3 regions of the Eubacterium sp. genome follow, and region 2 is predicted to be linked to each of the others. Evidence: predicted binding sites of a transcription regulator. Region 2 holds the regulator's gene; each other region holds the start of a gene.
The links. Region 2 encodes LexA, which represses DNA repair genes until DNA is damaged. Its sites were predicted from a motif close to CNAACANNTGTTNG; they were not measured.
Positions count from the first base shown of each region.

Region 1: a site for LexA is predicted at 1,275-1,288, ahead of recA (recombinase RecA). Genes of this name have one in related genera too.
Region 3: a site for LexA is predicted at 3,026-3,039, ahead of ACZM4J_RS02405 (putative DNA modification/repair radical SAM protein). Genes of this name have one in related genera too.

Region 1 covers NZ_DBLZZO010000038.1:5,642-9,946, reverse strand. Annotated here, with positions in the region: gene ACZM4J_RS11380 (regulatory protein RecX) at 1-205, opposite strand, end outside; gene recA (recombinase RecA) at 205-1,257, opposite strand; gene ACZM4J_RS11370 (hypothetical protein) at 1,426-1,620, opposite strand; gene ACZM4J_RS11365 (aspartate aminotransferase type Ic) at 1,830-3,113, opposite strand; gene pgsA (CDP-diacylglycerol--glycerol-3-phosphate 3-phosphatidyltransferase) at 3,129-3,665, opposite strand; gene rimO (30S ribosomal protein S12 methylthiotransferase RimO) at 3,682-4,305, opposite strand, start outside.
Region 2 covers NZ_DBLZZO010000029.1:867-5,171, forward strand. Annotated here, with positions in the region: gene ACZM4J_RS10045 (alpha-amylase family glycosyl hydrolase) at 1-1,283, shown strand, start outside; gene ACZM4J_RS10050 (CobW family GTP-binding protein) at 1,362-2,669, shown strand; gene lexA (transcriptional repressor LexA) at 2,982-3,596, opposite strand; gene ACZM4J_RS10060 (LysM peptidoglycan-binding domain-containing protein) at 3,820-4,176, shown strand.
Region 3 covers NZ_DBLZZO010000004.1:72,059-76,363, reverse strand. Annotated here, with positions in the region: gene ACZM4J_RS02415 (phosphoribosylformylglycinamidine synthase) at 1-696, opposite strand, end outside; gene ACZM4J_RS02410 (TIGR03915 family putative DNA repair protein) at 835-1,605, opposite strand; gene ACZM4J_RS02405 (putative DNA modification/repair radical SAM protein) at 1,605-2,939, opposite strand; gene ACZM4J_RS02400 (zinc dependent phospholipase C family protein) at 3,180-3,983, shown strand; gene ACZM4J_RS02395 (helix-turn-helix domain-containing protein) at 3,994-4,287, shown strand.

The DNA.
Region 1 (4,305 bases), on a different contig from region 2:
AATCATCTAGAATATAAAGAGCCCTTTCTCGGGCTCTTTTGTATAAAATATCCATAATATCGTTGTATTCTCTATCGGAAATTTCATTATCTTCAATTAATTTTAATCTTCTTACCTCACCTTTATATAGATAGAACTGTAACTCTCCATCCAAGGTTATTTTAAAGCGATTTCCAACAGGTTCCATTTTAATGATTCTATGCATTATTCTTCCTCAGATGTTTTTTCAGTGTTATTAGCTTCTGCCTCTGTTTCTTCCTCATCTTCAGGATGAATGTAAAACTCTCTTACCTTTGCATCTACTTCTTCCATGATGTCAGGATGTTCCATAAAATATTTCTTTGCATTTTCACGTCCCTGACCAATCTTTTCGCCATTATATGCATACCATGAACCGCTCTTTATAACAATTCCACTCTTAGCAGCTAAATCTAAAATATCGCCTTCTTTTGAGATTCCCTTACCAAACATAATATCGAATTCTGCTTCTTTAAAAGGAGGTGCAATCTTATTCTTAACCACTTTAACTCTGGCTCTATTACCAACCATTTCTCCACCAGCCTTCAATGTTTCAACTCTTCTTACATCAAGTCTGACTGATGCATAGAACTTAAGCGCTCTACCACCTGTTGTTGTTTCAGGATTACCAAACATTACACCAATTTTTTCTCTTAACTGGTTAATGAATACAACTGTGCAACCTGTTTTGTTCATTATACCTGTTAATTTTCTTAATGCCTGTGACATTAATCTGGCATGCTGTCCCATATGAGAATCGCCCATATCTCCATCGATTTCTGCCTTAGGAACTAATGCTGCAACAGAGTCAACAATAATGATATCTACAGCTCCTGAACGAACCATTGTTTCTGTGATTTCCAATGCCTGTTCACCATAATCTGGCTGCGAAATATACAAATTATCAATATCTACACCAATTGCCTTGGCATATACAGGATCTAAGGCATGCTCCGCATCAATAAATCCTGCCACACCGCCTCTTTTCTGTGCTTCTGCTATCATATGTAAAGCTACTGTAGTCTTACCACTTGATTCAGGTCCGTATATTTCTACTACTCTACCCTTAGGTATACCACCCAAACCTAATGCTAAGTCTAAGCTAAGAGAGCCTGTTGGAATTGTTTCTACGTTAATCTTTCCCGAATCTCCCAGTTTCATAATAGCACCCTTTCCATGCTGTCTTTCTATTTGAGATATTGCTGCATCTAATGCTTTTAATTTTTCTTCTTTATTCATAATTCGTCCTTTCTGTTCGAACCTATGTTCGTCATATAAGTATAATAGTACAATCCGTTCTTTGTGTCAACAATTAATTAATAAATATTATATATGTTTTTTTACTATTATGCAACACTTTACTTATATGTTTAATTTTTACTTTTATGTTGCTTTGTGTTAAGGTAATTATATTCTCTTTTCATATTCTATACAATCACCGCCATCGATTACTTCGTCCGGTTTCATTTCATATATCATACATTTTGATGTATTACAAGGTAACTTTTCATCATCAAAACAATATTCACAATCTTTACAAACCAAATCATTATTTTTAATAATTTCAAATTTTAAAAGGTCATCTACAAATTTATTTGACATTATTTTTTATCTCCATTATGTAAAAAACTATTATAAAAAATTTACGCAAACAACTTAACTGTCATCTTAAATAAATCATTCTATAATAGTTTTTTCTTTTATATATTTTCTCTTTATATGTTTCACTTTACTAAGTTATCTTTAAATAATTAAATTTAAAGCAACATGCAATAACCCATGTTATTAAAACTTATAATCTTATACTTCTCTTATAAACCAAGAATTTTCTCAAGAGCTGTAATCTTTGTACAAATTATTAAGATTTCACTAGCTTCCTTTAATTCATCTGGCGTTGCAAATGAAGGTGCAATTCTAATATTCTTGTCTTCAGGGTCCTTTCCATAAGGGAAAGGTGAACCTGCACCTGTTAATACCATACCTGCATCCTTACACATTGAAACAACTTTCTTTGCACAACCTTCCATTGTATTAAAAGAAATAAAGTATCCACCGTTAGGATTTGTCCACTCTCCAACTCCACATGGCTTTAATTCAGATTCTAACATATCAAGAACAGCTTTGAATTTTGGTCTCATTTTCTCTGCATGTTTCATCATATGTTTCTTTACACCATCAAAATTCTTGAAATATCTTACATGACGTAACTGATTCATTTTATCATAACCAATTGTCTGAATTGCCATCTGTTCCAAAATAGACTTAACATTTTCTTTTGAAGAAGCCATTGCAGCTACACCTGAACCTGAAAATGTTACTTTTGAAGTTGATGCAAATTCATATACTAAATTAGGATTTCCTGCCTTTTCACATTCTGAAATAATATCTAATATTTCATCCTGTCTATCTTCATATAAATGATGAATAGCGTATGCATTATCCCAATAAATTCTAAAATCTTTTGCTGCAGGTTTAAGTGCTGCCATTCTCTTTACAACTTCATCTGAATATGAAACACCTGTTGGATTTGAATATTTTGGAACACACCAAATACCCTTGATTGAATCATCTTCTGCAACTAATTTTTCAATCATATCCATATCAGGTCCATCTGCCTTCATAGGAATATTTATCATTTCAATACCAAAGTATTCTGTAATTGCAAAATGTCTGTCATATCCCGGTACAGGACATAACCATTTTACTTTATCAAGCTTGCACCATGGTGTGCATCCTAATACACCATGTGAATAGGCTCTTGAAATAGAGTCATACATTATGTTTAAGCTTGCATTTCCGTATATAATAACATGATCTTCTGTTGTACCCATAATATCAGCCATCATCTTCTTTGCCTCAGGAATACCACCTAAAACGCCATAATTACGGCAATCAATTCCATTTGATGCATGTACATCAGACTCACTTGTTAAAACATCTAACATATCCATACTTAAGTCTAACTGTTCTTTGCCAGGTTTACCTCTAGACATATCAAGACTTATATTCTTTTTACAAATCTCTTCATAATCTTTTTTTAAACCTTCAAGTTCTTTCTTTAGTTCATCCTTGCTCATTTCACTGTAAGCTAACATATTATTTCCTCCAAATTAATTTTTTAAAACATTAAAATTTTTAGACACATATTCAATCATAGAAATAATTGTAAGTGCCAATGATATCCATATTAAAATCTGTCCAATAATATATAAAACAGAATTGTTTAATGGTGTATTAACAATAAGTACAATAATCATAACCATTGAGAAAGCAGTTTTAAATTTGCCCCACCAACCGGCTGCTAAAACAATGCCCTGATCAGCGGCAAGCATTCTAAAACCACTAATAAATAATTCTCTACTAATTATAATTATTACCACCCATGATGGTATCATTTTTGGTGTTAAACAAATAAGTGCTGCACTAACAAGCATTTTATCTGCCAAAGGATCCATAAATTTTCCAAAATTGGTTACTAAATGATACTTTCGTGCAATTTTTCCGTCAAACAAATCAGTTATACTTGCAACAATAAAAACAATTGCCGCTAAATAGTAATTATATGGAATTGATTCAATTAACATAAATACAACGAAAATTGGAATACATAAAACTCTGAATGTTGTTAATTTATTTGCTAAATTCATTTTGTCTCCTTACCGGCTATATCAGTTCGCCTATTAAGTCATAATCATTTGTACCTGTGACTTTAACTTTTACAAAATCACCAGTCATAAGTTCTTCATCTGTCATAACAAATATATTACTGTCAACTCCCGGACAATCCATATATGTTCTTGCTATATAGGCATGTTCGCCAGAAATTTTTCCTTCTATCATTGCTATAAATTCTTTTCCTACATATTTTTCTGTAGTGTCAAAAACAATATCCTGCTGAAGTTCCATAATTTCATTTCTTCTGAAATTTTTAACTTCTTCATCTATTTGATCAGGCATTGATGCTGCAGGTGTGTTTTCCTCAGGTGAATAAGTAAATACACCAAGTCTGTCAAATTCCATTTCATTTACAAACTTCATTAATATGTCATGGTCTTCCTGTGTTTCTCCGGGAAAACCTGAAATTAAAGTTGTTCTTAAAATTATATCAGGAATTCTTTTTCTTAACTTACCAATGATTTCTCTTAACTGTTTGTTGGAAGTTCTTCTTCCCATACGTTTAAGAATATCGTCGCTGGCATGCTGTATTGGAATATCCAAATAATGGCATATCTTCTTTTCAGTAGCTATGGTTTCTATTAACTCATCATAGATTTCTTCAGGATAACA
Region 2 (4,305 bases):
TTTATCAAATATATCCTTTAGGATTTTGTGGCGCACCTTTGGAAAATGATGGCAACTTACAGCATCGTATTAAAAAAATACATGACTGGATTCCACACATAAAGAAAGTTGGTGCAAATGCAATTTATTTTTCTCCGCTATTTGAGTCAGATACTCATGGATATAATACAAGAGATTACAAAAAGATAGATGTAAGATTAGGCACAAATGAAGATTTTAAAGGGTTGTGTGAGGACTTACACAATAATGGCATAAAAGTTGTTTTAGACGGTGTTTTTAATCATGTGGGACGTGGATTTGAACCATTTATGGATGTATGTAAGAATAGAGAAAATTCACCATACTTAAACTGGTTTCACATAGACTTAAACGGCAATTCCAACTATAATGACGGCTTATGGTATGAAGGTTGGGAAGGCAACTATGATTTAGTTAAATTAAATCTTCAAAATAACGATGTTGTGGAATATTTATTAGATGCTGTTTCTTTTTGGATAAATGAATTTGGCATAGATGGTATCAGATTAGATGTTGCATATTGCCTTGACTTTGATTTCTTAAGAAGATTAAGACGACATGTTGATTCTTTAAAAGAAGATTTCTTTTTAGTTGGAGAAATGCTTCATGGTGACTATAACCAGAGAATGAATGATGAAATGCTTAATTCAGCAACAAATTATGAATGTTATAAAGGTCTTTATTCAAGTTTTAACAGTATGAATATGTTTGAGATTAATCATTCATTGCTACGTCAGTTTGGACCTGAGCAATGGACATTGTATAAAGGAAAACATTTATTGTCTTTTGTGGACAATCACGATGTTACAAGAGTTGCAAGCATTCTGACAAATGAAAAGCATTTACCACTTATATATGCCTTAATGTTTGGCATGCCGGGGATACCATGTGTTTATTATGGCAGCGAATGGGGAACAAAGGCAGATAAGTCTCAGGGAGATCCTGCACTTAGACCTTCATTTGACCAACCGGAATTTAATGAACTTACACAATTTATTAGTAATTTAAGTGCAGCAAAGAAAAACAGTGTTGGCTTAAATTATGGTGATTTTACATCAGTGCTTTTAACAAATAAACAGTGTATTTTTAAGCGCGCTACTGAAAATGAAACAGTTTATGTTTGCATTAACGCAGAAGAAAATGCCTTTGATGCATACTGTGAAGTGAAAAATCACACATATACGGATTTAATTACAAATAAGCCTATGGAAATAGGAGAATGCTTTAAAATGCCGGGATATAGTGCATTTTATTTAGTTAATTAAGTTTAAAATAAATTTCATATTTAATTAATAAAACTATTATAGATTAATATATGTAATACTAGGAAAGGAAGTGCTATTATGGCAAGAGAAATGGTTCCTGTAACATTACTTACAGGATATTTAGGAGCAGGTAAAACAACATTATTAAATCAGGTACTTACAAACCAGAAGGGTTATAAAGTAGCCGTTATCGTTAATGATATTGGTGAAGTAAATGTAGATGCATCTCTTATTGCAAAGGGCGGACAGGCTACATTACAGGATCAGAATCTTGTACCTCTTCAGAATGGATGTATATGTTGTACATTAAGTGCAGATTTAATTAATCAGATTATAGATTTGGTACAGTCAGGAAAATTTGACTATATTTTAATTGAAGCAAGTGGTATTTGCGAACCTATTCCAATTGCTCAGTCAATTTGTATGTTAGATGGTTCTTATGACAAGAGAGCAAAATTAGCAAGACTTGATAATATCGTTTCTGTAGTTGACGTAGCTAGAATGGCAGACGAATTTGGTTGTGGTGACAATCTTGTAAAAGATGATATTGATGAAGAAGATATTGAAAATCTTTTAATTCAGCAGATTGAATTCTGTAATACGATTATTTTAAATAAGGTTGACACAGTTACACCTGAACAATTAGCTAAAGTAAAAGCGATTATTAGAACACTTCAGCCTAAGGCTGTTATGTTTGAAACTAACTATGGTGAAATTGATGTTGATGAAATTCTTGATACAAAGAGATTTGATTTCGAACAGGCAAGTATGTCAGCAGGTTGGATTCAGGAATTAGAATCATTTGATAATGAAGAACATCATGAAGAAGATGACCATGAAGAACACCAGCATCACCATCACCATGAACATGAACATCATCACGACCACGACCATGAGGACGAGCACCATAAACATCATCATGACGAAGAAGATGACCATGAACACGAACATCATGACCATGAAGAAGGTCACCATCATGGACACCATCACCATCATCACCATGGAGAAGGTGAAGTTGAGGAATATGGTATTGGAACTTTTGTATATTACAGAAGAAAACCATTTGCAAAAGAAAAATTTGAAGACTGGTTAGATGAAATGCCAAAAACAATCATTAGAGCAAAAGGTATTATCTGGGCTGCTGAAAATAACAATGATGCATATATGTTTGAACAGGCAGGAAAACAGATTAACATTAGCAATGCGGGACAGTGGGTTGCAACAGCTCCTCGTAGAGTTAGAGCTAAAATGATGAAAGAAGATCCTACATTGGTAAATGATTGGGACGAAGAAGTAGGAGACAGAATGATTAAGGTTGTATTTATTGGCCATGATATGGATAAAGAGGCAATTATTGAAAGCCTTGATAAATGCTTAGCTTATTAATCAGATAATATGAGTAACAATATAAATAATTATATTATTGTTTCATTATAGTAATAAGCAATTAAAAGCTTATATAAAGTAAAAAACGTAGTTTTTAAACATCTAAAAACTACGTTTTTTATATACCTCATAATAATAAAATAATAATAAAACAATCAATTATTAAAAGAATTAATTATTAAAAGAATTAATTTAATATAATTGTCTTAATATAACTTTTAATTCAATAAGTTTAATATAATTGCAATCGTTACAACTATATTAGTTCTAAAATTCTTTTTATACTGTCTTACGATTCTTAAACTATTTTTCTTAAACTATCTTACGGTATAAAGCGTATGCTTTACCAACGATTGTACAATCATCAACTATAATAGGATCCATATTGTCATTTTCAGGCTGAAGACGAATATAACCATTTTCTTTATAAAAAGTCTTAACTGTAACCGAATCATCTATTAAAGCAACTACAACGTCTCCGTTATTAGCAGAGTTGACCTTCTCTACAATTAAAAAATCACCGTCATAAAAACCAATATTAATCATGCTTTCACCTTGAATCTTTAAAATAAAAGTTTCATTGTTAGGTAGAAATTCTGTAGGAAGAGAAAAATAATCTTCGATATTTTCAACTGCAAGTAGTGGTTCACCGGCAGCAACACGTCCAATAATTGGAATATTAGTCATGTCTCTTCTTGTTAAACCGAATTCATCATCAATTATTTCGATTGCACGTGGCTTAGTAGGATCTCGTCTTATATATCCGTTCTCTTCTAATGTATTAAGATGTGAGTGAACGGAAGAAGTAGAGCGTAAGCCAACTCTTTCACATATTTCCCTAACTGTAGGTGGATAACCTTTTTTCAAAATTTCTTCTTTTATGTAATCTAAAATCAATTGCTGCTTTTCACTAATTTTTCCTGGCATAAAATTTTTTACCTCCTTTTTTCAAAAGTACCATTTATGGGACTACCTATATGATAATATTAACATAGTTCCTGATAAAAAACAACAAGATTTCGAAAATATGTTCGAAAATATATTGACAAACATTTGTTCGGATGATAATATAACATTACAGAACAAGAACAGATGTTCTCAAAGGGATAAGCAATACATACTAAAAGAGCTATGCGAGGAGGAAGATATAATGAATACAGGCAGAAGAGACGTGATTAAGAAAAGAAGAGTTAATCTGTTACGGAGAAGAATAGTTATTGTTGGTGTTACATGTATAGCAATGTTTTTAATATGTGCCACATTTGTTAATTTATATAATGTGAATGCAAATAATACAGGTAAGAATCCTTTATATAAATATTACACAAGTTACCAGATTGAACCAGGTGATACATTAACATCTATTGCTCAGAAGTACACAATTAATAGTGATGTATCTGTACAGGATTATATTGATGAGGTTAAGAAGAATAATAATCTTGTTAGCGATAAGATTAACAGTGGAAGTTATTTAGTTGTTTCATATTATTCAAACGAGTATAAATAAAGCTTGCCTTTATTTTATACCATATATATCTTTAGTTAGCCGCAAATGTTTAACGCACATATTCATTTGCGGCAATTTTTTTATATATTTACAATATTTGTGAGTAGTAATATTTTGTGAGTAGTATTT
Region 3 (4,305 bases), on a different contig from region 2:
AGTAGTATGACGACAATGATCTGACCAGTAAGTATCTAATACTCTGATTTCTGTCATTGATGGATCTCTGTTTTCTTCAGATTTAAAATAATTCTGAATATGTTTGAAATCCTTAAATGTCATTGCTAATCCAAGTGAATCGTAAAGTTCTTTAAGTGGAGCATCATCCATGTCCTTGAAACCATCAAAAATGATTACATCTGCCGGTTCCTCAAATTCTGTTACTAAAGTTTCAGGCTTTTCTAATCCTGTTTCTCTTGAATCTACAGGGTTGATACAATATGACTTAATCTGTTCAAACTGTTCCTCTGTAATATCTCCAACTAAAACGTATGTTGTTGCAGTTTTTATTTCAGGATTCTCATCCTCGTTTAAAAACTTAACACACTGTACAGCTGAATCAGCTCTCTGATCAAACTGTCCCGGTAAAAATTCTACACTGAAAATCTTTGATTCAGCTTCATCATAAGGAAATGTTTCTTCATAAACATCATCAACCGGTGGTTCTGAAAATACACATGTAAGAGCTTTCTTATAAGTATCTTCTGTAAGATTTTCTACATCATATCTTACTAATTCTCTTACTTCTTTTAATCCGTCAATCCCAAGATATCCCTTGATATCTTCTGTTAATTCCTTTGCTTTTACAGCATAAGGTTTCTTTTTTTCCACATAAACACGCTTAACTTTACTCATAGATTCCTCCTGATTAGTTCTATTCTGTTTTCCTTTTGTAATGTGTTAAACCACACCCGCTAGTATATCATTAATAAGAAAAAAAGTGAAGAGTGACGAATAAAGTAAAGATTTTGTGGTTATTCGGTATACTTTTACTTATTTTTCCTTTACAAATTCGGTCATATTTTTTCTAAACCACATTGGAAGTTGTGTTCGCTGACATTTAGGATTCTTCCTTGCATCTATTCCAATAGTATCAAAAAATATCTTCCACAATTCTCTATACTCATCGTTATACTGTAAGTCTTTGGTCAATGCCTCCACATCCTGTCCTTCAACAATAATCGTATCTGTTTCATGCTTGTGTACTGCTGCTTTCTTTCTTTTTGAATCATATATTATCCAATCTTCTTCCGGAAATCTGTCCTGAAAATGATTAATTATTAACGGAACCACATCGCATTTTGGTTGTATTCTACTGTAAAGGACCCCACCCTTTAATTCATCAAACCTTACAAATCCCTTAAACAAATGTGCTTCATTAACTGCCTTTCTACTTAATTCAGTAACCCGTAACACATGAGGATTCGTTAGCATTTTCGTCACTCTGGCTCCCACTGCATATCCTAATTTCAAAAACTCAAATATTTCATTACCTTTGTCATTATCAAAATGCATACAGGCTCTGTAAACCATCATGTATGCTTCAATTGAAATCTTTATTCTTATGGATTTTGCCACTCTAACAGACTTGTCTAAACTAGTATCAATTGTTATAAATTCTGAAAAAAAAGTTGCCGAATAACCCTTTCCCGGATGTATACTAACTATGCAGCCTTTGTTCATTAATACCCAGCCGTCATAAATTGCCGTCATTATCCCATCAAAAGTATCATCGCATACCAATGTTACATTTTTATTCTTCATTAAGCTTTCGCCTCCAAATCCAACAACGTCATCTGCCTGTACGTTGTATCTTCTTCAATTGAAAATAATTGCTTTCTGTCATCTGCTGCTATAGACCTTGCAATAAAATCTTTATCCAGTCTCAGTGGAAACATTGTTTTACCATTGCATGTAATAAAATATGCAGCTCTTTTCAGTACAACTCCCATACGTTTCAAACCATCAAAATCAATAACACCATATCTTCTTGCTGACATAATGCGCCTTGCAGACTTCACTCCAAGTCCCGGTACTCTTAATAATGTATAATAATCTGCTCGCATTATTTCAACAGGAAACAACTCCAAATGATTAACTGCCCAATCACATTTCGGATCTAGTACCACATTAAAATTAGGATGATTTTCATTCAGTAATTCCTTCACATTAAATCCGTAGAATCTAAGCAGCCAATCTGCCTGATATAATCTATGCTCCCTTAATAACGGATTAGGTCCAACTGGCGCCGGTGCGTCAATATTGTGATTCACATCTACAAAAGCCGAATAAAAAACTCTCTTCATCTTAAACTGTTTATACATATATTCAGTTACTGACATTAACTGATAATCAGTTTCCGGTGTTGCCCCTATAATCATCTGGGTGCTTTGTCCTGCCGGAACGAACTTTGACTGCTTCTTTCTTCCTGTTTTTGTAATCAAACTATACCCATCACCTGAAGACGGTATAAGGTTTCCTGAGCCAATCTGTATCTGTTTCATAGACATAAGCATATTCTTATGACTCTTATTCGGTGCTAATTCCTTAAGACTCTCCTTTGTAGGCAACTCCAAATTAGTACTCATTCTATCTGCAAGAAATCCTATTTTATCAATAATTTCAGGAGAGGCTCCCGGTATTGCCTTTACATGAATATATCCAAAGAAATGATGTTCGTTGCGTAATTTCCATAAAGTTTCATATACAAGCCCCATTGTAAAATCCGGACTTTTCAAAATTCCTGAACTTAAAAATAATCCTTCAATATAATTGCGTCTATAAAATTCCATGGTAAGCTTACAAACTTCATCGGGTGTAAAACTGGCTCTTGGAACATCATTTGACTTTCTGTTAATACAATACTTGCAGTCATAAATACATTCATTTGTATAAAGTATCTTAAGTAGCGATACACAACGGCCATCTGACGCAAAAGTATGACATATTCCACACGCATGAGCATCTCCCATTCCTTTTCCCTTATTGGAACGGTCAACGCCACTACTGGTACATGCAACATCGTACTTGGCCCCATCTGTTAAAATCTTCAATTTTTCAGATAAATCCATATTCTGCTGTATATTAATGTTCCTCACCTCGTTTCAATCGTCTTAAAAATTAATAGTTGCCATCAGATAAAATTAACGTTTCCTATTATCTTAAAATTAGCAGTTGACTTTTTCGAACGTTTGTTCTATCGTTATGATAACACTTTTAAAAATTAATTGCAACAGTCAAAATATGGTTATTCGAAATAATATTTAGTTTTTTGTATTTTTACATTTCAAATATGTTAAACTGTAGTTATAAATATTTTTACATAGGAGGTGTTCATTATGCCAGCACTTTACGCACATAACAAATTTGGCAAACTTGTTATTCCAAAGTTGCCTTCAACAATAAAAGAAACTGTGAGAAAGTATCCTAATGAATTTAGAATGGGATTACAGGGACCTGATTTTTTATTTTTCTATTTAACCAGAAAAGATATTACTAAGATTGGCGTTACAATGCACCACAGCGATGTGTATCCTTTTATGGAGCATGCCTCAGAAATTGTACAGGAACTGGGAATTAACAGTCCTGAGTATAGTTACATTCTGGGATTTATATGTCATTTTGCTTTGGACAACGCTTGTCATCCGTATGTAAACAGATTTATGAAGGAAACTGGTTGTGGACATGTGGAAATAGAAGGGGACTTGGAGCATTTGTTAATTACCAAAGATAGCTTCAATCCTGAAAGTTATCCTATTTACAAATTAGTCCCTGCAACGTATAAGGTAGCTATTGCCATGGATTCTTTATATAATTATGTTTCTCTTGAAGATATTTATCATAGTCTTCATATGATGAAAAAGGTGAAAAAAATATTTGTTGCTCCTAATTGTTTGAAAAGAAGCCTTTTAGACCTATCCATGCACGCAACTTTTCATTATAAGCAGTTAAAAGGACATGTGATTTTTCCTAATGCCAATATGCAATGCCGAAGAGAAAGTGAGATTTTGTGTAATATTCTATACAATTCAGTAGATGATGCTGTTAATTTAATTAACGACTTTACCATTTCCACTTTAAGTGGTAATATTTTACCTGCTGAGTTTCACAGAGATTTTAATGGAAACCACTTTTCATTTTAGGAGGACACTAATGATTAAAGATTTACCGGAAAAGTTACGACTACTTAGATCAGAAAATAAATATACTCAAAAACAATTGGCTGAACTTTTAGATGTTTCGCCTTCAATTGTTTCCGGATATGAAACAGGAGAGCGAACTCCCAGTTTGGAGAATTTAATAGCCCTTGCACAACTATATGATTGTAGTACAGACTATCTTCTTGGATTACACCATGAAGAGCCATCAATTACAATCGATGCACAAGGGCTTACCATACACCAGATTACAGTGTTACAGGATTTAATTTCTGTTATGAAAGAGTAGATTTTCTTATCTACTCTT